DNA from 4 places in the Nocardia sp. NPDC052566 genome. Region 4 is predicted to be linked to each of the others. Evidence: riboswitches for the same ligand, from Rfam matches in the RefSeq annotation. Region 4 holds a riboswitch; each other region holds the start of a gene.
The links. A riboswitch is a leader RNA that binds a small molecule or an ion and turns the genes downstream of it on or off. The one in region 4 is predicted to bind S-adenosylmethionine.

Region 1 (5,862 bases), on a different contig from region 4:
AACCCGTTGCCTTGACCCGGGTTCCGCGATCGACCAGATCCAGCAGATAGGGCAGGCCCTCATCGGACATGCCGAGATGATCGATGGTCAGCGCGGGCAGTTTCGAGATCACCGGCTGCAACGACGCGAGCATCTGGCCGTCGATGTACAGCTCGACATGCCAGCCTGCCAGCTCATGGGCGCGCAGCGCGAGCAGCGTCATGCCGGTGATGTCGGCGGCCGCGCGCTTGAGGTTGAACCGCATCGCGCGCACGCCGACCCGGTCCAGCTCGGCGATCTCCTCGTCGGTCGCGTCCAGGTGCAGATTCGTCACCCCGACCCAGTCCGTGCCCAGCTCGGCCAGCGCCGCCTTCAGGTAGCTCTGATCGGTGCCCTGGAAGGAGCCGCTGACCACCGCGCCACCGACAACGTCGAAGCGCGACATGCGCTTTCGGTAATCGGCCAGGGTGTAGGGCTCCGGCAGGTATCCGTCGTTCTCGACCAGCGGGAACCGCGGATCGATGATGTGGACATGGGCATCGAACACTTGTACAGAATGCCACGGTGTGCGGTCTGCCGCTCCCTCGTCGCGGCGTGTTCGCCGCCCCGGGAGTGGTGCGTCAGACCTTGTGCGGCTCGCTGGCGCGCAGCATGTCTTCGCGCTCCACGACCTTGACCCGCTCGCGGCCCTCCGGCTCGCCGAGCGCGCGCTCGTGCGCGTCCAGGCGGTACCAGCCGTCCCAGGTGGTGAACGGAATGCCCTTGGACTCCAGGAATTCGGTGACGGCCTCGAGTTCGGGCTTCGGCGCCGGGGTGAAGTTCGCGCTGTCGTCGAGCAGGCAGGCCACCGTCTCGTTGGCGTCGCCCTTGGTGTGGCCGATCAGGCCGACCGGGCCGCGCTTGATCCAGCCGGTGACGTAGGTGGCGGGCATGTAGCGTGCCGCGCCGTCGGCGTCCTCGTCGCCGATCACGCGACCGGCCTCGTTCGGCACGGTGCCCGCCTGCTCGTCGAACGGCAGGTTGGTGATGTTCTGCGACAGGTAGCCGACCGCGCGGTACACGGCCTGGATATCCCACTCCTTGAAAACGCCTGTGCCCTTGACGTTTCCGGTGCCGTCGAGCTGGGTGCGCTCGGTGCGCAGGCCGACGACCTTGCCGTCCGCGCCGAGCACCTCGGCGGGCGACTCGAAGAAGTGCAGGTACAGCTTGTGCGGCCGGTTGCCCGCATCGCGAATCGCCCACTGCTCCAGCGTGTTGGCGACCATGTCGACCTGCTTGGAGTGGCGGCGCGCTGCCTCGGAGCCCTCGTCGTAATCGATGTCCTCGGGGTCGACGATGACCTCGATGGTCGGCGAGTGGTCGAGCTCGCGCAGTTCCAGCGGGGTGAACTTGGCCTGCGCGGGACCGCGGCGGCCGAACACGTGCACCTCGAGCGCCTTGTTGGCCTTGAGGCCCGCGTAGACGTTCGGCGGGATCTCGGTGGGCAGCAGTTCGTCACCGGTCTTGGCCAGCACGCGCGCGACGTCGAGCGCGACGTTGCCGACGCCGAGCACCGCGACCTTCTCGGCCTCGAGCGGCCACTCGCGCGGCACGTCCGGGTGGCCGTCGTACCAGGAGACGAAATCGGCGGCGCCGTGGCTGCCGTCCAGGTCGATGCCCGGGATGTCGAGTGCGCGGTCGGCGTTCGCGCCGGTCGAGAAGATCACCGCGTCGTAGAACGTGCGCAGGTCGTCGAGGGTGATGTCGACGCCGTAGTCGATATTGCCGAGCAGGCGGACCTGCGGCTTGTCGAGCACCTTGTGCAGTGCGGTGATGATGCCCTTGATGCGCGGGTGGTCCGGTGCGACGCCGTAGCGGATCAGGCCGAACGGCGCGGGCATGCGCTCGTACAGGTCGATGCTCACCTCGGCGTCGGACTTCATCAGAGCGTCGGCGGCGTAGATACCGGCCGGGCCTGCGCCGACAATCGCGATGCGGAGCGGTCGGGTCCCTGCGGTCTGTTCGGTCATCTTTTACGCGCACCCTTATGGTCGAGAAAGTTAATGGCGTCCGTCTTAGCTTAGGCTAAGTTGGCGCACCGCTTGCTTGCACCTGACGATGCGGACGCTGGTGAATGCTGGCTCGTGGCTACGGTCCCAGGTCGCCGCGGTTGTGAGCTGTCGTTATGGCTATGACAGCAGGCCGTGGTCTCGCGATTCTATCGGTGGTGTCACATACCTACTACCGCGGTGCGGTGAACTGGGTGGATGCCATGCGCCATCATCGACGCATGACCGAGCAGCAGCCGACCCCCGAGGACGACGAAGTCATCACCGTCGACCAGACCGACAAGCGCAGTATCGTGCCGTTCATCGCCGCCGCGGTGCTCGCCGTGGTCGTGCTCGGCGCCATCGTGGCGGGCGGGCTGCTCTCGCCCGCTGAGAAAAATGTCACAGAATCGGACAAGATCACCGCCGCGGTGCGGAATTTCGTCGAGGGCAGCAATACGACCGACCTGGTGCCGCCGCCCGGCACCGGCTGCCAGGGCTTCGATCCGAAGCGTTCACCGCTGGCCGGGCGGCCTGCCGGAAAGACCGTCGAGATCACGAAATTGGAGAATCCGGCGGTCGACGGCAATCGGGGGAAGGCCACCGTCACCGTGAAGATCGATGGCGCGGAGACCACCTCGACCTGGAATCTGACGCGCTCGGGCGACAAGTGGCTGGTCTGCAACTGAGTATTCCCGCACTTTGAGAGGGCGTTTGACACGGCGGCACTCGTCGTTGCAATCTCAACCGAAGGTCATGAGTGCCAGTTCCAAGCCCCGGCTAGCTGGTCGGCAACCCTCCTCCGCGGTGGGGTGCTCCGGGTGACGACCTGGCCGTGCGCCGAACCCGGGCGCGGCAAGTGCGGATTCCACAGGAGGTCCACATGAGTGACCATTACACACTCCTCGCTTACTCGTCTCGAACCATCAAATGCACGCCTTCGACGCAAGGCGAGTCGCGTCTCAAGGAGGTCGTGCAGTGAGTTATGCCGGTGACATCACCCCGCAGCAGGCCTGGGAGCTATTGCGGGACAACCAGGAAGCCGTCCTCGTCGACGTGCGCACCGAGGCGGAATGGCGCTTCGTCGGCGTGCCCGACACCAGCTCGATCGAGCGGCCCACCGTGCTGATCGAATGGGTGGACGGCACCGGAACGCGCAACGGCGCGTTCGCCGAGCAGCTCAGCGAGGCGCTCGACGGCCGCGACAAGGAGGCGCCCGTCGTCTTCCTGTGTCGTTCCGGTCAGCGCTCCCAGGGGGCGGCCACCGTCGCGACCGGGCTCGGATTCGGCCACTCCTACAACGTGCTAGAGGGTTTCGAAGGCGGACTCGACGCCTCCGGGCACCGCGGCGGCACGGGCTGGCGCGCCATCGGGCTGCCGTGGCGGCAGTCATGAGCAACGTGTGCTGTTCGTGCTCGGCCGATAGGAGCCAATCGTGATTACCGGTGGTGCGTTCGACAAGCCGCTGCCCGAAGGCGTCGGCCCGGCGACGCTCGGCGTCCGAGGCGGCTTGCGCCGCTCCGGATTCGAGGAGACCGGCGAGGCGCTGTACCTGACCTCCGGCTTCGTCTACGAGAGCGCCGAGGCGGCCGAGGCCGCGTTCACCGGCGAGATCGAGCATTTCGTCTACTCCCGCTACGGCAACCCGACGGTGGCCATGTTCGAGGAGCGGCTGCGCCTGATCGACGGCGCCGAAGCCTGTTTCGCGACGGCGAGCGGTATGTCGGCCGTATTCACCGCGCTCGGTGCGCTTTTGGGCGCGGGCGATCGACTTGTCGCCGCGCGCAGCCTGTTCGGCTCGTGCTTCGTGGTCTGCAACGAGATCCTGCCCCGGTGGGGAGTCGAGACCGTCTTCGTCGACGGTGACGATCTGGACCAGTGGGAGCAGGCGCTTTCGGTGCCGACCCAGGCCGTGTTCTTCGAGACGCCCGCCAACCCGATGCAGACACTCGTCGACGTCCGCCGGGTGACCGAGCTGGCCCATGCCGCGGGCGCGAAAGTGGTGCTGGACAACGTCTTCGCCACGCCATTGCTGCAGCGCGGCTTCGAGCTCGGCGCGGATGTCGTCGTCTACTCGGGCACCAAGCACATCGACGGCCAGGGCCGGGTGCTCGGTGGCGCGATCCTCGGCGCGCAGGACTACATCGACGGTCCGGTGAAACAGCTGATGCGCCATACCGGTCCGGCGCTGAGCCCGTTCAACGCGTGGACCTTGCTCAAGGGCTTGGAAACCATGCCGCTGCGGGTGCGCCATGCCACCGACTCCGCGCTGCGCGTCGCGCAGTTCCTGGAGGGCAACGACGCGGTCTCCTGGGTGAAATACCCGTTCCTGGAATCACATCCGCAATACGACCTGGCCACCAGCCAGATGAGCGGCGGCGGCACCGTGGTCACCTTCGAGCTGAACGCGCCTGCGGACGAGGCCAAGAAGCGTGCCTTCGAGGTGCTCAACCGGCTGCGGATCGTCGACATCTCCAACAATCTCGGCGACTCCAAAACCTTGATCACCCACCCGGCCACCACGACGCACCGCGCCATGGGCCCGGAGGGTCGCGCCACCATCGGTCTCACCGACGGCGTCGTCCGCATCTCGATCGGCCTGGAAGACGTCGAGGACCTCCTCGGCGACCTCGACCACGCTCTGAGCTAGCCACCGGTTTCGTCGAAGGCGCGGGTTCCCTCGGGGCCCGCGCCTTTCGCGTCCTGCTGGAATCGCGCCGATTACCCTTGTGACATGCGGATATCGGTAGCTGTGGACGAGCGAGTCGGGGTGGCCGAGGAACTGGTCGCCGAACTCGGCAAGCGCGGGCACGAGGCGGTGTTGCACGGTGCGCTGTCCGAGGACGAGCGCGACGATTGGGCCTGGGCCAGTGCGGCGGCGGCGCGCGATGTCGCCGAGGGGCGGGCCGAGCAGGGGATCGTCTGCTGCTGGACGGGTACCGGCGCCTCGATCGCGGCGAACAAGGTCGCGGGTATTCGCGCCGCGCTGTGCGCCGATGCCGCCACCGCCGCGGGCGCTCGCAAATGGAACGACGCGAATGTGCTAGCCCTGAGCCTGCGTTCGACTTCCAGCGCCGAACTCACCGAAATCCTCGACGCCTGGTTCACCACAGCCCCGAGCTCGGATGCGGACGATCAAGCCAACATCACCCACCTCGCCGACCTCGAGCGCTAGCCCGTCGCCCGATCATTGACAGCATGCTGTCGAATATGACAGGATGCTGTCATGATGAAAACGGTGCACATGGCGGTTTACGACACGCTCGCGGATTGGGAGGTCGGTGCGGCGGTCGCGCACATCAACAATCGGGCTTGGCAGCGGGAGCCGGGGGCGTTCCAGGTCAGGACGGTTGGGTTGACCTTGGATCCGGTGGTGACGATGGGTGGGGTTCGCATCGTGCCGGATCTGGCGGTGGCCGATCTGGCGCCGGAGGACAGCGTGATGCTGATTCTGGCGGGGGCGGAAACGTGGATGGGCGAGGAGCTGGTTCCGTTCGCGCGTAAGGCGCGGGAGTTCGTCGAGGCCGGTGTGCCGGTTGCCGGAATGTGCGGCGCCACTTTCGGTCTGGCGAAGGAGGGGCTGCTCGACGAGCGCAGGCACACCAGCAATGTCGCCGAGTATCTGCAGTACAGCGGGTATGCGGGCGGTGCGAACTACGTAGACGAGCCCGCGGTCACCGACGGTGACGTGATCACGGCAAGCGGCACAGCGCCTTTCGACTTCGCGCGCGAGGTGCTCGGCAGGCTCGGCGTCTACGAATCGCATGTGCTCGACGGCTGGTACCGGCTCTACGCGAACTCCGATCCGGCGGGGTACGCGGTGCTGGCGGAGTACGAGGCGCGGCAGCTGGCGGCC
Region 2 (5,862 bases), on a different contig from region 4:
CGGATCCTCGTCGGCCTGCGCGCTGTTCTCGAAGCGGTGGTCGAGTTCGGCTTCGGTGCGGTAGGTCAGGTGCGCGATGCGCCTGGCCAGGCCCATACCGGTCATCGGTGCGCGGCCGGAATCGTGGTAATCGCCGCCCTGCCAGTCCGGATCGGCTTTGATGGCGGCGATCTGGGTGGTCTGGGTGCCGATCTGATCGGCGGTGGCGCGCGCGCCGACCGCGAGCACCAGCGCGGCGCCGACGCGCTCGGGCGTGCCGACCATCCACTCCAGTACCCGCATGCCGCCCATCGACCCGCCGACGACGGCGGCGAGCCGCCCGATGCCGAGCAGGTCGAGCAGCACCGCCTCCGCGGTCACCTGGTCGCGGATGGAGATCTCCGGAAACCGTGCGCCCCATGGCTTTCCGTCCGGGGCCAGCGATGTTGGGCCGGTGCTGCCCTGACAGCCGCCGAGCACGTTCGTCGCGATGACACACCACTCGTCGGTGTCCAGCGGTGCGCCGGGACCGACCATGCCGTCCCACCAGCCCGGCAGCGCGTGGATGTCGTCAGGGCGGCCGGTGACGTGTGAATCGCCGGTGAGCGCGTGCTCGACGAGCACCACATTGTCCAGCGCGGGGGACAGCTCGCCCCAGCGCTGCACGGCCAGGTGCACGTCCGGAATGACGGCGCCGCTCTCCAGCCGGACCGACCCGATCGGGATGATGCCGAGCCGCCCGTCCGGGGGTGGCAGCGCCACCCCGGACGACCGGAAAGTGCTCGGTTGGGTATCCACGGTCACGCCTCCGCCTCGCTGGCGCTCGGCTCCGTCGCGCCCGGGGGTGCTGTGTCTTCGGTTCGCTCGCTGCGCGCGCTCATGATGCCGCCGCCGTGAAGCCGGCCCGCAGATCGGCCAGGATGTCGGCGATCCCCTCGATGCCCACCGCGAGCCGGACCAGCCCAGGCGTGACGCCCGCGGCGAGCTGCTCCGCCGGCGTCAGCTGCGAGTGCGTGGTCGATGCCGGGTGGATCACCAGGGAACGCACATCCCCGATGTTAGCTACGTGGCTGTGCAGGGCTAACGCGTCCACGAATTTCTTGCCCGCGTCGACACCGCCGCGCAGTTCGAACGCGACGATCGCGCCCGCGCCCTTCGGCGCGAGTTGCCTGGCGCGGTCGTACCAGGGCGAATCCGGCAGGCCCGCGTAGTACACCGCGTCGACCGAGGGATGCGTCGACAGGAACTCGGCCACCGCCTGCGCGTTGGCCACGTGCCGCTCGATGCGCAGGCTCAGTGTCTCGATGCCCTGGCTGATCAGGAACGCGTTGAACGGCGAGATCGCCGCGCCGAGATCGCGCAGCAGCTGCACGCGCGCCTTGAGCGCGAAGGCGGGCGCGCCGAGATCGGCGAACACCGCGCCGTGGTAGCTGGGATCCGGGGTGGTGAAGCCGGGGTAGCGCGGCTCGCCGTTCGCGTCGCGCACGGTCCAGTCGAAGGCGCCGCCGTCGACGATCACGCCGGCCACCGCGGCGCCGTGGCCGCCGAGGTACTTGGTCGCCGAATGCACAACGATGTCGGCGCCGTGCGCCAGCGGCTGGATCAGATACGGCGTCGCGACGGTGTTGTCGACGATCAGCGGCAGCCCGGCCGCGTGCGCGACACCGGAGATGCCGGGAATGTCGAGCACCGCGCTGCTCGGGTTGGCGATGGTCTCGCCGTAGAACGCCTTGGTGTTCGGGCGGACGGCGGCCTGCCACTGCGCCAGATCGTCCGGGTCGTCCACGAAGGAGACCTCGATGCCGAGCTTGGGCAGCGAGTAGTGGAAGAGGTTGTAGGTGCCGCCGTAGAGATGCGGGCTCGACACGATGTGATCGCCCGCCGAGGCCAGGTTCAGGATCGCGTAGGTCTCCGCGGCCTGCCCGGAGGCGAGCAGCAGCGCCGCGACGCCACCCTCCAGCGCGGCGATGCGCTGCTCGACCACGTCCTGAGTGGGGTTCATGATCCGGGTGTAGATATTGCCCGGCTCGGCCAGCCCGAACAGCGCGGCCGCGTGATCGGTGTCCCGGAACGCGTAGGACGTCGTCTGGTAGATCGGCAGTGCGCGGGCGCCGGTGCTCTCGTCCGGTGTCTGGCCCGCGTGGATCTGCTTGGTCTCGAAGGACCAGAGCGCGGGGTCGAACGCGGGCGCGATGGGGTCACTCATGTCTCAACTCCAACTGATGTGTGCGCAGGAAGGTCTGTTATCGAGGTGTGTGTGGACAACAACACATTTCGACGAACCTCCTGACAGCGCGCTTGCTCCCGACCATCGGGAGCCCGGTCATCACCCGGAGCACCCCACCGCAGCTGGAGGGTTGCCGACCAGCGAGCCGGGGCTTCGCGCTGGCACTCATGACCTGACGCACATGGTAACCGGCGGCGGCGCGACGATCGAAATCTGTCCGCTATTTCACGAACGCGTCGACGGGTCGTGCCCCGCCACAGCTACGCACGAACTCGTCGTAGGCGGTCGTGAGCGCGGAACGAGCGGCCTCGGCCGCATTGGGCAGATCGGTGGCGATCACCGCGTCGACGGAGCACTCCATGCCGAGCTGGCCGATCAGCTGCCAGGTGGACAGGACCATCCGCACCGACATCGCGTCGCGCGCGACGCCGAGCCGTTCGGCGAGTACGTCGGTGAGCGCCGCGTTCTTGGATTCGACGAATTCGTGCTGCCGCGCGGCCACCGACGGTGTGGCGCGCATGATCCGCTGCAGCTGCTGGAACTGCCGGAACGGCACCGGACCCTCGCCGAGCGCGGCCCGATCGACCACCTGTAGGAAGGCCTCGCAGAGCGACTCCAGCTGGTTGTCGCGCGGCGGTAGCCCGCGCAGCGCCTCGGCGACCTCGCGGCCGAAGTCGAAGACCGGCCCGAGGATGATGTCCTCTTTCGTCTCGAAGTACCGGTTGATGGTGCGCGCGGAGATATCGGCCGCGTTGGCGATCTGCTCGAGTGTCGTCGCGTCGAAGCCGTGCGCGGCGCAGAGATCGAGTGCCACCTCGATGATCCGCGTGCGGGTCTGCTGCTTCTTGCGTTCACGCAGGCCGAGCTGTGCGGGCTGGTCGCCGACCGGGCCGATGGGTTGCTTTCGATTTGCTGCTGGCTGGTCGGCGGCGGTGTTCTCGGCGCTCGCGGTCGGGTCCGCGATGACGCTCTCGCCGGTCTGCGCTGGTGACTCGAGCATGCGCACAGCCTATCGCAACCGGCCGTTCTTCTGTCCGTAACCGTCAAATGTCTGAGGCTGACATTTTGCTCTTGACGACAAATGTCGCCAAATGACAGTATGGCTCGGTAAGTGAGAGATGAGGAGACGAAGGTGGCGGAGACCGCACCGGTGGGGGCAGTTCCGGGGAAGCAAGACAGCAGGGCGCGCTGGTTCGCCCTGGGGGTCATCGCATTGGCCCAGCTCATGGTGGTGCTCGACGCCACCATCGTGACCATTTCGCTGCCGTTCGCGCAGCACGACCTCGACATCAGCGACAGCAACAAGCAGTGGATGCTCACCGCGTACACGCTGATCTTCGGCGGCCTGCTGCTGCTCGGCGGCCGCCTCGCCGACTACGTCGGCAGGCGCAAGATCTTCATCGTCGGTCTCGTCGGCTTCGCGGCGGCGTCCGCGCTGGCCGGCTTGGCGCAGAACGGCATCGAGATGTTCGCCGGGCGTGCGCTGCAGGGCGCGTTCGCGGCGTTGCTCGCGCCTGCGGCGCTGTCGCTGCTCTCGGTGACCTTCACCGAGCCCGGTGAGCGCGCGAAGGCGTTCGGTGTGTTCGCGGGCATCTCCGCGGGCGGCGCGGCGCTCGGCTTGATCGCCGGTGGCGCGCTCACCGAATACGCCTCGTGGCGCTGGTGCCTGCTGGTGAACACCCCGATCGCGCTGCTCGCCCTGATCGGTGCGCTGGCGTGGGTGGTGAAGGATGTGCCCGCTCCGCGGACCGGCGGTTACGACGTGCCTGGCGCGGTCACCGTGACGCTCGGCCTGATCGCGATCGTGTTCGGCTTCACCCGCGCCGCGGAGGACGGCTGGCTGGCCGGCAGTACCCTCGGCCTGCTCGTCGTCGGTGTCGCGCTGCTCGCCGCCTTCGTGTCGATCGAACGGCGTTCGGCGAATCCGCTGCTGCCACTGCACATTCCGGGTGAGATCAACCGTGGCGGCGCCTTCCTCGCCGCGCTGCTCGTGCCCATCGCCATGTTCGCGATGTTCCTGTTCCTGAGCTACTACTTCCAGGTCACGCTCGGATACTCGTCGATGAAGGCGGGCCTCGCCTTCCTGCCGTTCCCGGCGGGCATCGCGATCTCCGCGGGCATCACCAGCGCGCTGCTGCCCAAGTTCGGCCCGCGGCCGCTGATGGTCGTCGGCGCCGTGCTCGGCGTGGCAGGCCTGCTGTTCCTCGCCCAGCTCGGCTACGGCGACAGCTACGCGGCGAGCGTGCTGCCCGCCCAGGTGCTGATCGCGCTCGGCATGGGCCCGCTGTTCGTCGGCATGCAGACGGTGGCGCTGCACCAGGTCGAGGAGGAGGACTCGGGCGTGGCCAGCGCGCTGCTCAACGCGGCGCAGCAGGTGGGCGGCGCGGTCGGCACCGCGCTGCTGACCACGATCTCGGTGCAGGCCGCCAAGTCCTACGCCGAGGGTCACGCGACGATCGACAACCTGATCGCCCGCGCCTCGATCCACAGCTACGACGTGGCGTTCTACGTCGGCGCCGGATTCTTCCTCGCCGCCGTGCCGGTGATCGCGTTCATGATCCGGGACAAGCCGTCGAGCTTGATCGAGGGCGCCGAGGACGGGGCGCGCCCGATCCACGTCGGAGTCTGACGACAGTACGGTACGAGGTCCGCATCACTTGTGATGCGGACCTCGTCTTTTACCAGCGGGTTATGGGAGTCTTGGTTGTCGTCTCGATGACGGCGCGGCGAGTACTCGCTGCTTACTTGCGAGTAACTCGGGCTCCCCGCGCGAGGAGATCGTTAGCAGCAGTACGCTTGTCTTGTTTGCACCACATGCCTCGCCGACAACGCGTGGCATATACGTTGTCTGTTGGAACAGCTGGGGTCCGCTCACAAGCGTGTTCGCCTGGCCGTGCAATGAGGGCACCATCCTAGGAGGACACGAAGATCCATGTCCAAGATCAAGGTTGAAGGCACCGTCGTCGAACTCGACGGCGACGAGATGACCCGGATCATCTGGCAGTTCATCAAGGACAAGCTGATCCATCCGTATCTCGACGTGAACCTCGAGTACTACGACCTCGGCATCGAGTACCGGGACAAGACAGACGACCAGGTCACCATCGACGCGGCCAACGCCATCAAGAAGTACGGCGTCGGCGTGAAATGCGCCACCATCACCCCGGACGAGGCCCGGGTCGAGGAATTCGGCCTGAAGAAGATGTGGCGTTCGCCCAACGGCACGATCCGCAACATCCTCGGCGGCACCATCTTCCGCGCGCCGATCATCATCTCCAACGTGCCGCGCCTGGTGCCCGGCTGGACCAAGCCGATCATCATCGGCCGCCACGCCTTCGGTGACCAGTACCGCGCCACCGATTTCAAGGTGTACCAGGCCGGAACGGTCACCGTCACCTTCACCCCGGAGGACGGCAGCGAGCCGATCCAGCACGAGGTCGTGAAGATGCCGGAGGACGGCGGCGTCGTCATGGGCATGTACAACTTCCGCGATTCGATCATCGATTTCGCGCGCGCGTCGTTCAACTACGGCCTGCAGCAGAACTACCCGGTGTACCTCTCCACGAAGAACACCATCCTGAAGGCCTACGACGGCATGTTCAAGGACACCTTCCAGGAGATCTTCGACGCCGAGTTCAAGACCCAGTTCGACGCGG
Region 3 (5,862 bases), on a different contig from region 4:
CGTGCAGCACGGCGAGGATGGTGACGTACAGATCGCGGGTGCCCGATGGCATCCGCACGCCGACGCGATCGCCCGCGCGCACGCCCGCGGCGCCGAGCCTGCCGACGACGGTGTCGATTTCGGTGAGCAGTTCGGCATAGCTGAGCACCACCTCGCCGTCGTCGATGGCGGCGGCGTCCGGGGTGGCGCGTGCGGTGGCGGCCAGGATGTCGACGAGGGTGCGGGCCGGTGCGGCGAGCGCCGCCCGCAGCAGCGGGTCGTCGGCCCGCTGTCCGGGGAGCGCGCCCGTCGCGGCGTCGACCTGCGGCTGGAGCGTCACGTCCTGCCCACCTCTCATAGACCTGCCTTCGGTTTCGCCGTTCGTTGTTTCACAGCAGGGTTACCAAACGGCAAACACCACGCTGACCAGGGATCTACGGTACTCGCGGTATCAGGTCTTTGCCGCTCACCGAACCGGGTGGTCGGACGGTTGCCGTGCCCGGCTACCGCTCGGCGTCTTGGCCGAGCGCCTTGAGGGCGAGCCGGTGCAGCGTGCGCCGCTCCTCGGCGTCGAGCCGGTGCAGCACGCGGTCGGCGGCCTCTTCGATGAGTTTCTCGGTGCGGAGGCGCTCGGCCCGGCCCGCCTGGGTGACGGAGAGCCGGTACTTGCGGCGATCGTCGGAATCTCTGGTGCGCACGACGAATCCGGACTTCTCCAGGCCGTCGATCAGCCGGACCACCTCGCTGCGATCGATGCCCATCGCGGTGGACACCTGCTGCTGGGACAGCTCGTCGGATTCCTCCAGGAAAACCAGGACCCAATGTTCACGCAGTGAGGTGCCCAGCTCGGCGTGCACGGCCTTGTGCAGCCTGCCGAGCGCGTAGGTCGGGAAGCGAAGCAGGCCGCGGGGGTGGAGGGGCTCCTGGGGCATCCGGAAATTATATCTATTGTTGAGCTACAAGATTGTTGATAGCCTCCACAATCTAGTTGATCTACAAATAGCGGAGGATCCATGACGGATACCAAGACGGCGGTCGCACCCGCCGAGCCCGTGCTCGAGGCCATCCCCGCGCACGTGTGGCGGGTCGCGGGTGTCGTCGTCTTCGGCGCGGTGATGAGCATGCTCGACACCTCGCTCGTCAACATCGGGCTCAACACCATCGCCACGGATCTCGGTGCGACACTGGATAGTTCGCAGTGGGTGGCCAGTGCCTATCTGCTCGCGCTCGCGGTGACGCTGCCGCTGGTCGGCTGGCTGGGCCGCCGGTTCGGGATGGGCCGGATATGGCTGACGGCACTCGTCGGCTTCACCGTCACGTCCGGGCTGTGCGCGCTCGCGCCGAATATCGAGTGGCTCATCGCATTACGGATCGCGCAGGGGTTGTCTGCCGGATTGCTGGTGCCCGCCGGGCAGGCGCTGATCGGGCAGGTCGCCGGGCCGCGTGGGCTCGGCCGGGTGATGAGCGTTGTCGGCATCGCGGTGGTCTCGGCGCCCGCCTTCGGGCCGACCCTGGGCGGGGTGATGCTGGCCCATCTCGACTGGCAGTGGCTGTTCCTGATCAATATTCCGCTCGGCCTCGTCGCCTTCGTGCTCGCGGTGCGGCTGCTTCCGCTGGGCAAGGGCGCGCGGGCCGACGCGCGATTCGATGTCACCGGGTTCGTGCTGATCGGCGCCGGGCTGTCGCTGCTGGTCTACGGCCTGGGTGAATACGGAAGCCGCGGTGCGTTCTCCGCGCCGACGGTGTGGGTTTCGGTGCTCGTCGGCGCCGTCGCGCTCGGCGGGTTCGTGCTGCGCTCGGCACGCGGGCGCGGTGCGCTGCTCGATATGACGATGTTCCGCAGCCCGGTGTTCGTGACGGCCAATATCGCGAACACCTTCTCCGGTGCGTCGCTGTACGGGGCGATGCTGTTGCTGCCCTTGTACTTCCAGCTGCTGCACCATCAGGGGCTGATCGCCACCGGACTGTCGCTGCTGACCTTCGGTATCGGCGGCATCCTTGTGCTGCCCATCGCGGGCCGCGTCACCGACCGCTACGGCGGCGGCGTCATCGCGGTGGTAGGCAATGCGCTGAATGTGCTGGTCACGGTGCCGTTCGCATTCGGCGACGCCGCAACGAACGCCGTGCTCGTCCAGGTACTCCTGCTGATTCGCGGCATGGCCACCGCGCTGACCGGTATGCCGGTCGTCTCGGCCGCCTACGCGTCGGTGCGGCGCGAGCAGTTGCCCGATGCGGCATCGATGGTGAATATCCTGCAGCGCGTTGGTGGTTCGGTCGGCGCGGCACTGCTTGCCGTGGTCCTCTATCGTGCGACGACAGCCGGACTTGCTCTCGATGCTGGCTTCCGCCAGGCGTTCTGGTGGCTGACCGGGGCGACGTCGATCTCGCTGATCGGCTCGATCTTCCTGTGGCGCGCGGAATCCCGCCGGATCCCGTAGCGCCGAACCGGTGTCACCATGTGCGGGCGCTTCGAAGCCGTGTCCCAGCCCGTGCCGGGGGCGCGGGATGCCCGTTCCTCGTGGGCAAGGCATTCGTCGCCGTGCTGGATTCGAGGGAGGGCGTTCGACTCCGCGAGGCGGATGCGGTCAGGCGGCGGATGCGGCGGTGCCGATACCAAGTGCGGCGAGGATGCCCGCAGATAGCTGTTCCAAGCGATCGCGGACATGGGGCTGGCGAAGCATGGCAACCGCGCGGGAGGCGGCGAGGGCGAGCAGCACCATTTCGACGGCGGCGATGGAGGATTCGACGGCGCCGAGGGCCAGGGTGTTGGCGAAGGTGACTTCGGACAGGAATTGTGGCAGGACCGCGAGGTAGAAGAGTCCGACCTTCGGGTTGAACATGCAGGACACCAGGCCCGCAGTGAACGCGCTGCGCAGCCGGACCGGGGTTCCCGCTCGAGCCTGCTCGACCGCGGCGAGTTCATCGCCTGCGGCCTGCGCCGCCTTGCGCTGCTTGCGGTGGTCGAGTAGGGCGCGAACGCCCAGGTACAGCAGGTACATGCCGCCGATCACCTTGAGCGCGCGATACGCCGTCGCCGACTGCTCGAGCAGTGCCGCGACACCGGCCGCGACCACCACGGCCCACAGCATGCCGCCCAGCGCCGATCCGATCGCCGCGGCGATGCCGGGTCGTGCACTCACAATCGAAAAGCGCAGCACCAGAAAAGAATCCGGCCCTGGCGTGATCGACAGTAGGATGCACACACCGATAAAGCTGAGCAACAGCGAAAGCGACACCCACCGATCGCACCCCAGATCCTCACGATTGGCAACACAATTCCGTGTGTCAGGCCTGCTCGATCCTGGTCGCGCGACCGACTGAGCTGGCCGTTCGGCGCGAACGTGGACATGGTGCGCGGCTGTCGACACGAGCGTTCCGGCCGCTGTGACCGCACCGCGCGGAACTCGGGATCGGGCGCACCGCCCTTTGCGGTCGTGTTGCTGGAAGGCGAGCAGCGGGGTGTTTCGCGCCGCTGAATCGCGCTGGCGGATGCGGCAGCCGGGAAGTCGCGAAGGTCAGCGACGGCGTGTGGCCGGGGCCGGGACGATCTCCGTTCGCCCGGATGACCGATCGCGAACCCGGGTTGACAGGTCGGCGTGACATCTGCCAATCTCGGGGACAGGTCATGAGTACCAGCGCATAGCCCCGGCTTGCTGGTCGGCAACCCTCCTCCGCGGTGGGGTGCTCCGGGTGACGACCAGGCCGATGTCCGACCGGGCACGGCAAGCGCGGACTCGACAATTCTCCCCGATTGCGGGTCCCGGAGCCGATGGGATTTCGTGATGACCGCTGTTGCCGACCAGACCTGTGCCGCCATTGCCGAGGTATCCGGCGCCGACCTGCGCGTCCCGCTCGTTCAGGGCGGAACCACCACGTACGCGAACTTCGACTACGCCGCGAGCGCACCGGCATTGAAGCAGGTCACCGACCGGATTTCGCAGCTGTTGCCGTTCTACGCGAGCGTGCACCGCGGCGCGGGCTACGCCTCGCGCATCTCCACCGAGTGCTACGAATCGGCGCGCGGATCGGTGACCCGATTCCTCGATGCCGCCGACGACCAGGTGGTGGTGTTCACCCGCAACACCACCGACTCGCTGAACCTGCTGGCCGCCTGCGTGCCCGGCGACACGGTGGTGCTCGACATCGAGCACCACGCCAACTTCCTGCCGTGGACCAAGCACGGCCGCCGTGTGGTGCAGGCCGCGGATACGGTCGACGAGACCATCCGTCGCCTGATCGCCGAACTGTGCACCAAGCCCGCGGCGCTGCTCGCCGTCACCGGCGCGTCCAATGTGACCGGCGAGGTGCTGCCGCTGGAGCGGCTGGCCACCATCGCGCATCAGTGCGGCGCGCGCATCCTGGTCGACGCCGCGCAGCTCGCGCCGCACCGGCGGCTCAGCCTGCGCGACAGTGGCATCGACTACCTGGTCTTTTCCGGTCACAAGCTGTACGCGCCGTTCGGCGCCGGTGTGCTCGTCGGCCGCCGGGATTGGCTCGACGCCGCGCAGCCGTACCTGGCGGGCGGCGGCGCCGTGCGCGAGGTGACCACCAAGCGCGCCGAGTGGGCGCCCGCGCCGCAGCGGCACGAGGCCGGTTCCCCGAATGTGCTCGGCGCCGCCGCGCTCGCCGCCGCCTGCGACGCGCTGTGTGCGATCGACGCGGAAGAACTCGCCGCACACGAGCGCCTGCTTGCCGATCGCCTCCGCGCGGGCCTGCGCGCCATCCCCGGAGTCAGCCTGCTGCGCATCTGGGACGACAGCCCCGACGTTGTCGGCATCGTCGCGTTCACCCTCGACGGTTTCGCGCCCGGCCACGTCGCCGCCTATCTTTCCGCCGAACACGGCATCGGCGTCCGCGACGGCCGCTTCTGCGCCCATCCGCTGCTTTCTCGCCTCGGTCTCGACGGCGCTCTGCGCGCCAGCATCGGCCTCGGCACCACCTCCGCCGATGTGGATCGCCTCATCGATGCCGTCGCGTCTCTCGTGTCCACCGGGCCCAGCTGGAATTACGCCGCCACCAACGGCCTGTGGAACCCCACTCCGGAAACCCGGCCGTTCAACCCCGATTCCGCCGACGGCGCTGCGCCCTGCCTCATCGGCTGAGCGGCCGCATCGACGGGAATGCGTCGACTGTCAGTCGCCCAGTGAGGACGGCCGGTGGTAGTTGCCGTTGTAATAGAGCAGCGGCGCGGCGATCGGTTTGTCGTCGGTGCTGTCGTGCACCCGGGTGACCAGCCCGACGACGAAGGTGTGGTCACCGATCGGAATGAGTTGCTCGACCGCGGCGCGCACCCAGATCGGGGTGCCGTGCAGGACGGGTTCGCCGGTGGTGAGGGTGGTCCACAGCGAGCGGTCGCGGAAGCGGTGCTCCGCGCTGCGGGAGAAGCGCTGCGCGATGTGCTGCTGATGTTCGCCGAGGAAGTGGATCACCACGGAATCGGCGGACAGCATCGCGGACAGGCTCGACGAATTGTTGGCGATATTGAACGAGACCAGCGGCGGCGTCATCGACAGCGACGCGAACGACGTGGCGGTGAAGCCGACCGGACCGTCCACCGAGTCCAGGGTCACCACGGTGACGCCGGCCGGGTAGTGCCGCATCGCCGCGCGATACTGCTCCGCGGCGATACCACTCAAATCGTCGGGGATCTGGAATCCCGCCTCGGGCCGCTGTGCTTCGGTCACATGACGAAACTACGCTCGCGCACTGAAACCAGTTCGATCACACCTGATCTTTGTTTCAGCGTGGCGTGCTAGTCGACATCGATCGGCAGCCCGGCGGTGATGCGCACCAGTTCGCGGAACGAGGTGCGGAACACCGTGTTCGGGTGCCCGCCCGCCGCCCACACCTCGCGATGCTCGGCGAGTGCGTTGTCGACCCAGG
Region 4 (5,862 bases):
ACCGGATCGAGCAGGCTCAGCGTGGTCACCGCGGTGAACAGGGTGATCCGCGAGGTGACCGCGGCGATATGGGACAGGATCACCGGCGGCGCGGCGGACAGGAACGGATCCTCGTGCCGCTCACCGACGGCGAACCCGTCGTAGCCGAGTTCCTCGGCCAGCCTTGCCTGTTCGACGACGGCGAGCAGGCGCTCCCTGGTGCCTGGCAGCCGCCCGGTGCTCGGGTCCGGCACGCGGGTGACGAGGGTGAACAACAGAAATTTCATGCGAGAACTCCGACGGATTCACGGGCGGGCGACTGCTTTCGGGCGGTCAGCCGCTTGTCGAACGGATGCGGGCCGATCTCCTCGGCGGGCAGATCCGGGTCGTACAGGGCGGTATAGCCCGCGCGCAGGTAGAGGCCGACGGCCTCGGGCTGACGCGGGCCGGTGGTCAGGTAGATGCGGCGGTAGCCGCGCCGGGCGATCTCGGCCTCCAGTTGTTCGAGGACGAACAGTCCGAGCCCCTGTCTGCGGTGTTCGCGCGCGGTCCAAATCCGTTTCAGCTCAGCGGTTTCGGCGTCGTATCGCTGAAAGGCGCCGCCAGCCACGGCTTCCGCGTTTCTGGTGACCATCAGCAGCGCGCCGTGCGGCGGTGCGAACTCGGCGGCCGGGTAGTCGCGCAGATCAGCGTGCACTTCGCCCGCCGTGCCGCCGTAGCGGCTGCTGTATTCGACGGCGAGCTCGGCGAGCAGCGGCGCGGCCAGCGGATCGTCCTGCGCCACGTGACGTACGCGCAGCTCGGGGAGGTTGAGTCGTCGTGTCATCCGGCGGTCACTTCTTCTTCGGCAGGCCGGGCGGGTTGATCCGCGACGCGGGTACCGTTTCGTTCTGCAGGCCCCAGCGGTCGATCACCTTCTGGTAGCTGCCATCTTTGATGGCGTGCTCCAGCGCCTTGTGCACGGCGCCGATCAGGCCGTTGTCCTTCTTCGTCAGCACGGCGATCTCACCCTGTAGCGCGTCACCCGCACCGGAGAAGGTCGCGAGGATCTTGGTCTGCTTAGCGGTGGCGACGTGGTAGACCGAGGCAGGGTTGGGGCCCACGTAGCCGTCGAGACGGCTCGAGGCGAGGGCGAGGAAGTAGTCGCTGGTCTTGTCGAAGTAGGCCAGGTCGATCGCGGGCAGGCCCTCGGCGCGGTTCTGCTCGTTCCACTTCAGCAGCAGCTGCTCCTGGTTGGTCGCGGTGCCGACACCGATTCGCTTGCCCGCCAGTGACTTACGGTCCTTGTAGTCGAGGGTGCTCGACTGCGGCACCTCCAGCGCGACGGTGTCGGTGCGGTAGGTGGCGAAATCGTATTTCTCCTTGCGCTCCTCGGTAACCGTCACGTTGGAGATGAACACGTCCGCCTCGCCGGAATCGACGCGAACGAAGTTCTGCGACCAATCCGCCACCTGGACATCGACTTTCAGGCCGAGCTTGTCGGCGACGAGTGTCGCGAAGTCGATTTCGGAGCCGATCACCGTCTTGTCGTCGTTGGCGTAGAAGCGCAGCGGCGGCACGGTGCCCGACGATCCGGTGACCAGCAGGACGCCGCGATCGCGAATGGCCTGCGGGACAAGGGCGGCGATGTCGTCGACCTTGGCCGCACGTACCCGTCCGGTTTGTGCGGCGCTCAGGTCATAGGTGACCGAGCCCGCGGTCTGCGTCGTCGCGTCCGCGTCGGGATCGTTGCCGCAGCCGGTGGCCAGCACGGCGACCGTAGCGACAATGCCGATCAGGGCGGGGATTCTCATCGGGTACCTGTTCATGGGATCAACGGACTCGGGAAAGGAAGGCGCGGGTGCGCGGGTGCTGCGGATCGTCGAGCACCGCGGCGGGCGGGCCCTGTTCGACGATCGCGCCCGCGTCGAGGAACACCACGGTGTCGGCGACCTCACGGGCGAAACCGATTTCGTGCGTGACGATCACCAGCGCGGTGCCGCCGTGCGCGAGATCGCGGATGACATCGAGGACTTCGCCGACCAGCTCGGGATCGAGGGCGGAGGTCGGCTCGTCGAAGAGGATGACCGGCGGCCGCAACGCGAGCGCCCTCGCGATGGCGACGCGCTGCTGCTGCCCGCCGGAGAGCCTGCGCGGATAGGCGTCGGCGAGTTCACCGATGCCGACGCGTTCCAGCAGGGTCCGCGCCTCCCGCTCGACCTCGGCGCGCGGGCGGCGCTGCGCGGAAATCGGTGCGAGCGCGACGTTTTCCAGCGCGGTCAGATGCGGGAACAGGTTGAACTGCTGGAAGACGAACCCGATCCTGGACCGTTGCCTGCGCACCTCGGTCTCGGACAGCGCGTGCAACTTGTTGCCGCGCAACCGGTATCCGATCAGCTCACCGTCGATGTACACGGTGCCCGCGTCGAGCGTCTCGAGATGGTTGAGCACGCGCAGCAGAGTGGATTTACCGGAGCCGGACGGGCCGATCACGGCGACCACCTCGCCGGTGCGCACGGTCAGATCGATACCGCGCAGCACCTCGGTGGTGCCGAAGGATTTCCGCACGCCGGTGACATGCACCGCCGGTGTGCTCGGCGCCGTCATCGGGTGGCTCCGCGCGGTGCGGCCGCGCTCGCGGCGGCGATGTCACGGACCTTCTGCCGCACTCGTTGCAGCGGTGTCGGCGGTGGCGTGCGATGCGCGCCCTTCGCGTAATGCCGCTCGATGTAGTACTGCGCGACCGACAGGATCGTGGTCAGCACGATGTACCAGACCGTGGCAACCATCAACAGCGGCACCACCCGGCCGCTGCGGCCGTAGATCACCTGCACCTGGTAGAACAGCTCGGCGATCGCCATCACCGACACGATCGAGGTGCCCTTGAACAGGCTGATCACCTCGTTGGTGGCATTGGGCAGGATCGAGCGCATCGCCTGCGGCACCACGATGGTGCGGAACTGCCGCCAGCGCGGCAGGCCGAGCGCCGCGGCCGCCTCCAGCTGGCCGTCATCGACGGAAAGGAAGCCCGCGCGGATGATCTCGGCCGAATACGCCGCCTGATGCAGCGCGAGACCGATCACCGCCGCGCTGAACCCGCTGATCACCCCGTTCACCTCGAAGCTGAAAAAGGCTGGGCCGAACGGGATCCCGACCGAGAGCCGCTGATACAGGTAGGCGATGTTGAACCAGAACAGCAGCTGCACGATCAGCGGAATCGAACGGAACGCCCAGATGTAGACCCATGAGATCACCCGCAGCACCGGGTTGTTCGACAGTCGTGCCACCGCGAGCAGGGTGCCGAGTAGGAAGCCGAGCGCCGTACCCCACAGGGTCAGCTCGAGCGTCACCTTCAGCGCCGAGAGCACCGATTGCGCGGTGAAGTACTTCGCGAAAGTCGGCCAGTCCCAGCCGGGATTGGTGACGAGCCCGTGCGCGAACTGGGCGAGCAGCACCAGTATGGCGGCGCTGACCACCCAGCGCCACGGATGACGGGCGTTGGCCACCGTCGGCGGCGCGTCGGCCACCGAGCGCGCGCCCGAAATGCCGGGTATCGCGACATCGGGTGCGAGAGACGCATTCATAGCGGGGATCCCAAACAGGAGAACGAACGAGACCGTGCCCTCGGGCCGGTCGCATCACCCGGCCAGCGACGGGTGCACAGTCTGGCTGCGTCTCACCGGCAACAGCCGGTCGAGGTGATCCGGCACTGATCGATATGCCGCCGCCTGGAGAAATCGATGGTGCGGTAGTTCATTTCGTTCCTCCATCGTTCCCGGCGGAAGCACCCGCACCCGCGAACGGGGGGTTGCTGCGACGTCATAGAGCCAGGTCTCTCGATCGCTCTGGATGGTCTGCACGCGTCGGAAGGCGCGCCGAAGAATAATGCGCCCCGAGAAGACCGCCCGGAAGGGTAGAAATCACGCTGAACGTAGCCCTTGCCGCCACCCCCCATTTCAGCGATAGTTGCCCCGCGCTCGACGAACACCCGCAACACATGCCACACGCCACCCGGTTGCCCCGCCCCGACCGCACTGCAACTACCGCGATATTCCGTGCGCGGCGGAGACAAGTGCGCGCGACAACACTGCCCCCGGATGCACTCCGCGGCCTGCCCCCTTCCCTCGAGCACATACCCGCAACTCTTGCCGCACACCAATCGCGCCGCCGCGCCGCAGTTATCCCATTACCCCCTGCGCGTCAGACAAATGAGCGCGCGAGACTGCCCTGATCCAGCGCCGAATCCCCTCCGCCGCCCGCCCCTTCTGTCGAGCGCAGTCGAATGGCCGTGCGACACGCGATGTAGGGCGGCCATTCGACTGCGCTCGACGAACGTCCGCAACTATTACTGCCCGCAAGCTAGGTGCCGCGCACGGATGGTGGCGCCCCGCTGCGGTTCTCGCGTTATTCCGTGCGCGGCAGATGAATGAGTGCACGGGCCGCGTTGGTTCGGTTTCGCACCCGGCCGCGGATGCGCTCCGCCGCTCACTCTCTTGTGCCGAGCGCAGTCGAATGGCCGTGCGACACGCCGTGCAGGGCGGCTATTCGACTGCGCTCGGCGATGGGGCGTGGTCAGTGGGGTGCGGTGAGGGGGCGGCCTTTCCATTGGAGGGCGGCGCGACGGTTCGCTTGGTGCGAGCGGGTCCAGAGGCGTAGGTAGGCGGCGATGGAGAGGGGGTGGGCCAGGGCGGCGAGGAGGTCGGGGCGGGTGATGGGGGCGCCGCGTTCGGTGGCGCGGGCGAGTAGGCGGGCGGTGACGGCGGCGAGGTATCCGGCGAGCCCGGCGCGGCGGGTTGCGCCCTTGCCGCACAGGGCGGCCAGGGGTGGTAGCCAATAGGCAAGAGCGGCAACGGTTCCCACCGCGGCACCGCCGAGGCGGGAACCGCCGTAGGCGGACCATAGCCAGCGGGTGTAGCCGGATTCGAGCTCGGTTGCGTCGCAGTACATTCGGGTGCTTGCCAGATCTCCGGCGGCGACCAGTGCGGTGCGGCGGCCCGAACGGCGCAGGGCGCGTGCGATATCCAGGTCTTCGGTAGGACTGGCGGCGACCGCGGCGTGGCCGCCGATGGCCCGGTAGGCGGCGGTATCGAAGACGAGGAACTGTCCGCAGGCCACCGCGGTGGCGGGGCGCAGGCTGCGGTTGGCGAGTGTCATCGGCAGCGATGACGCCCACGACCAGCACAGCAGCGGCTGCACCAGCGCCTCGGATACCGAACCGAAGTCCTGACGCGGCCATGGGGACAGCAGTGCGCCGCCCTGTCTGCGCAATTCGCTTGCCGCGCTTGCGATCGCGGCGGGCGCCAGCCGCACGTCGGCATCGAGGAAGATCAGTACCGGGGTCGTCACATCCTCGGCCAGCCTGGCGCAGGCCGCGGCTTTTCCGGTCCAGCCGGGCGCAGGTTCGGTCTCCGCGCGAATCACGGTGAAGCGAGGGTCATCGCCGAGGGCGGCGAGCGCCGCGGCCTCGGTGCCGTCGGTGGAGGCGTCGTCGAGGATCACCACCCGCAGCCGCGGCACGCCGACCTGCGCGCGCAGATCCGCGATCAGCCCGGGTAGTCGCGACGCCTCATCGCGGGCGGGCACACAGACGGTAATCGGCTCGATCACGCTCGCGGGCCGCCGCGGCAGTCGCCGCACCGTGGCCCAGTTGTACAGCGCCACCGCGCATCCGGCGGCCGCGACACCCGCGCCCGCCCGCGCGGCGGCGCGGAAGAGCACGGCTCAGCGGCCCGTCGTCTCGTGCCACCACCGCGACAGCGAGAAACCGGATTCCGGGGTGCGCGGCATCGCGGGATTGCGGTTCATGTACGCCACGGCCGCGACGATCGCGGCGACGGCCAGCGTGATCCCGCCGACGATGCCCGCCCAGCCCGCGAACGAGCGGGTGTTCGGATCGGCGTAGCT

Region 1: it holds a riboswitch for S-adenosylmethionine, as region 4 does, so the genes downstream of both, ACIG5A_RS20160 (rhodanese-like domain-containing protein) here and ACIG5A_RS13980 (amino acid ABC transporter permease) in region 4, are expected to answer to the same signal.
Region 2: it holds a riboswitch for S-adenosylmethionine, as region 4 does, so the genes downstream of both, ACIG5A_RS18660 (bifunctional o-acetylhomoserine/o-acetylserine sulfhydrylase) here and ACIG5A_RS13980 (amino acid ABC transporter permease) in region 4, are expected to answer to the same signal.
Region 3: it holds a riboswitch for S-adenosylmethionine, as region 4 does, so the genes downstream of both, ACIG5A_RS15280 (aminotransferase class V-fold PLP-dependent enzyme) here and ACIG5A_RS13980 (amino acid ABC transporter permease) in region 4, are expected to answer to the same signal.

What each region holds. Positions count from the first base shown of each region.
Region 1 is NZ_JBIUAF010000004.1:100,319-106,180, reverse strand. Features, by position in the region: gene ACIG5A_RS20175 (amidohydrolase family protein) at 1-526, opposite strand, end outside; gene ACIG5A_RS20170 (FAD-dependent oxidoreductase) at 600-1,988, opposite strand; gene ACIG5A_RS20165 (hypothetical protein) at 2,249-2,695, shown strand; SAM riboswitch class IV at 2,759-2,874, shown strand; gene ACIG5A_RS20160 (rhodanese-like domain-containing protein) at 2,985-3,401, shown strand; gene ACIG5A_RS20155 (O-succinylhomoserine sulfhydrylase) at 3,442-4,656, shown strand; gene ACIG5A_RS20150 (RpiB/LacA/LacB family sugar-phosphate isomerase) at 4,741-5,181, shown strand; gene ACIG5A_RS20145 (DJ-1/PfpI family protein) at 5,236-5,862, shown strand, end outside.
Region 2 is NZ_JBIUAF010000003.1:1,072,509-1,078,370, forward strand. Features, by position in the region: gene ACIG5A_RS18655 (homoserine O-acetyltransferase) at 1-741, opposite strand, end outside; gene ACIG5A_RS18660 (bifunctional o-acetylhomoserine/o-acetylserine sulfhydrylase) at 857-2,185, opposite strand; SAM riboswitch class IV at 2,269-2,379, opposite strand; gene ACIG5A_RS18665 (TetR/AcrR family transcriptional regulator) at 2,427-3,206, opposite strand; gene ACIG5A_RS18670 (MFS transporter) at 3,339-4,835, shown strand; gene ACIG5A_RS18675 (NADP-dependent isocitrate dehydrogenase) at 5,139-5,862, shown strand, end outside.
Region 3 is NZ_JBIUAF010000003.1:243,906-249,767, forward strand. Features, by position in the region: gene ACIG5A_RS15260 (Pls/PosA family non-ribosomal peptide synthetase) at 1-253, opposite strand, end outside; gene ACIG5A_RS15265 (MarR family winged helix-turn-helix transcriptional regulator) at 483-911, opposite strand; gene ACIG5A_RS15270 (DHA2 family efflux MFS transporter permease subunit) at 993-2,417, shown strand; gene ACIG5A_RS15275 (LysE family translocator) at 2,565-3,119, opposite strand; SAM riboswitch class IV at 3,601-3,714, shown strand; gene ACIG5A_RS15280 (aminotransferase class V-fold PLP-dependent enzyme) at 3,762-5,081, shown strand; gene ACIG5A_RS15285 (flavin reductase family protein) at 5,112-5,663, opposite strand; gene ACIG5A_RS15290 (YbaK/EbsC family protein) at 5,732-5,862, opposite strand, start outside.
Region 4 is NZ_JBIUAF010000002.1:1,501,977-1,507,838, forward strand. Features, by position in the region: gene ACIG5A_RS13960 (LLM class flavin-dependent oxidoreductase) at 1-266, opposite strand, end outside; gene ACIG5A_RS13965 (GNAT family N-acetyltransferase) at 263-805, opposite strand; gene ACIG5A_RS13970 (ABC transporter substrate-binding protein) at 813-1,772, opposite strand; gene ACIG5A_RS13975 (amino acid ABC transporter ATP-binding protein) at 1,792-2,565, opposite strand; gene ACIG5A_RS13980 (amino acid ABC transporter permease) at 2,562-3,542, opposite strand; SAM riboswitch class I at 3,722-3,814, opposite strand; gene ACIG5A_RS13985 (glycosyltransferase) at 4,531-5,676, opposite strand; gene ACIG5A_RS13990 (LppM family (lipo)protein) at 5,680-5,862, opposite strand, start outside.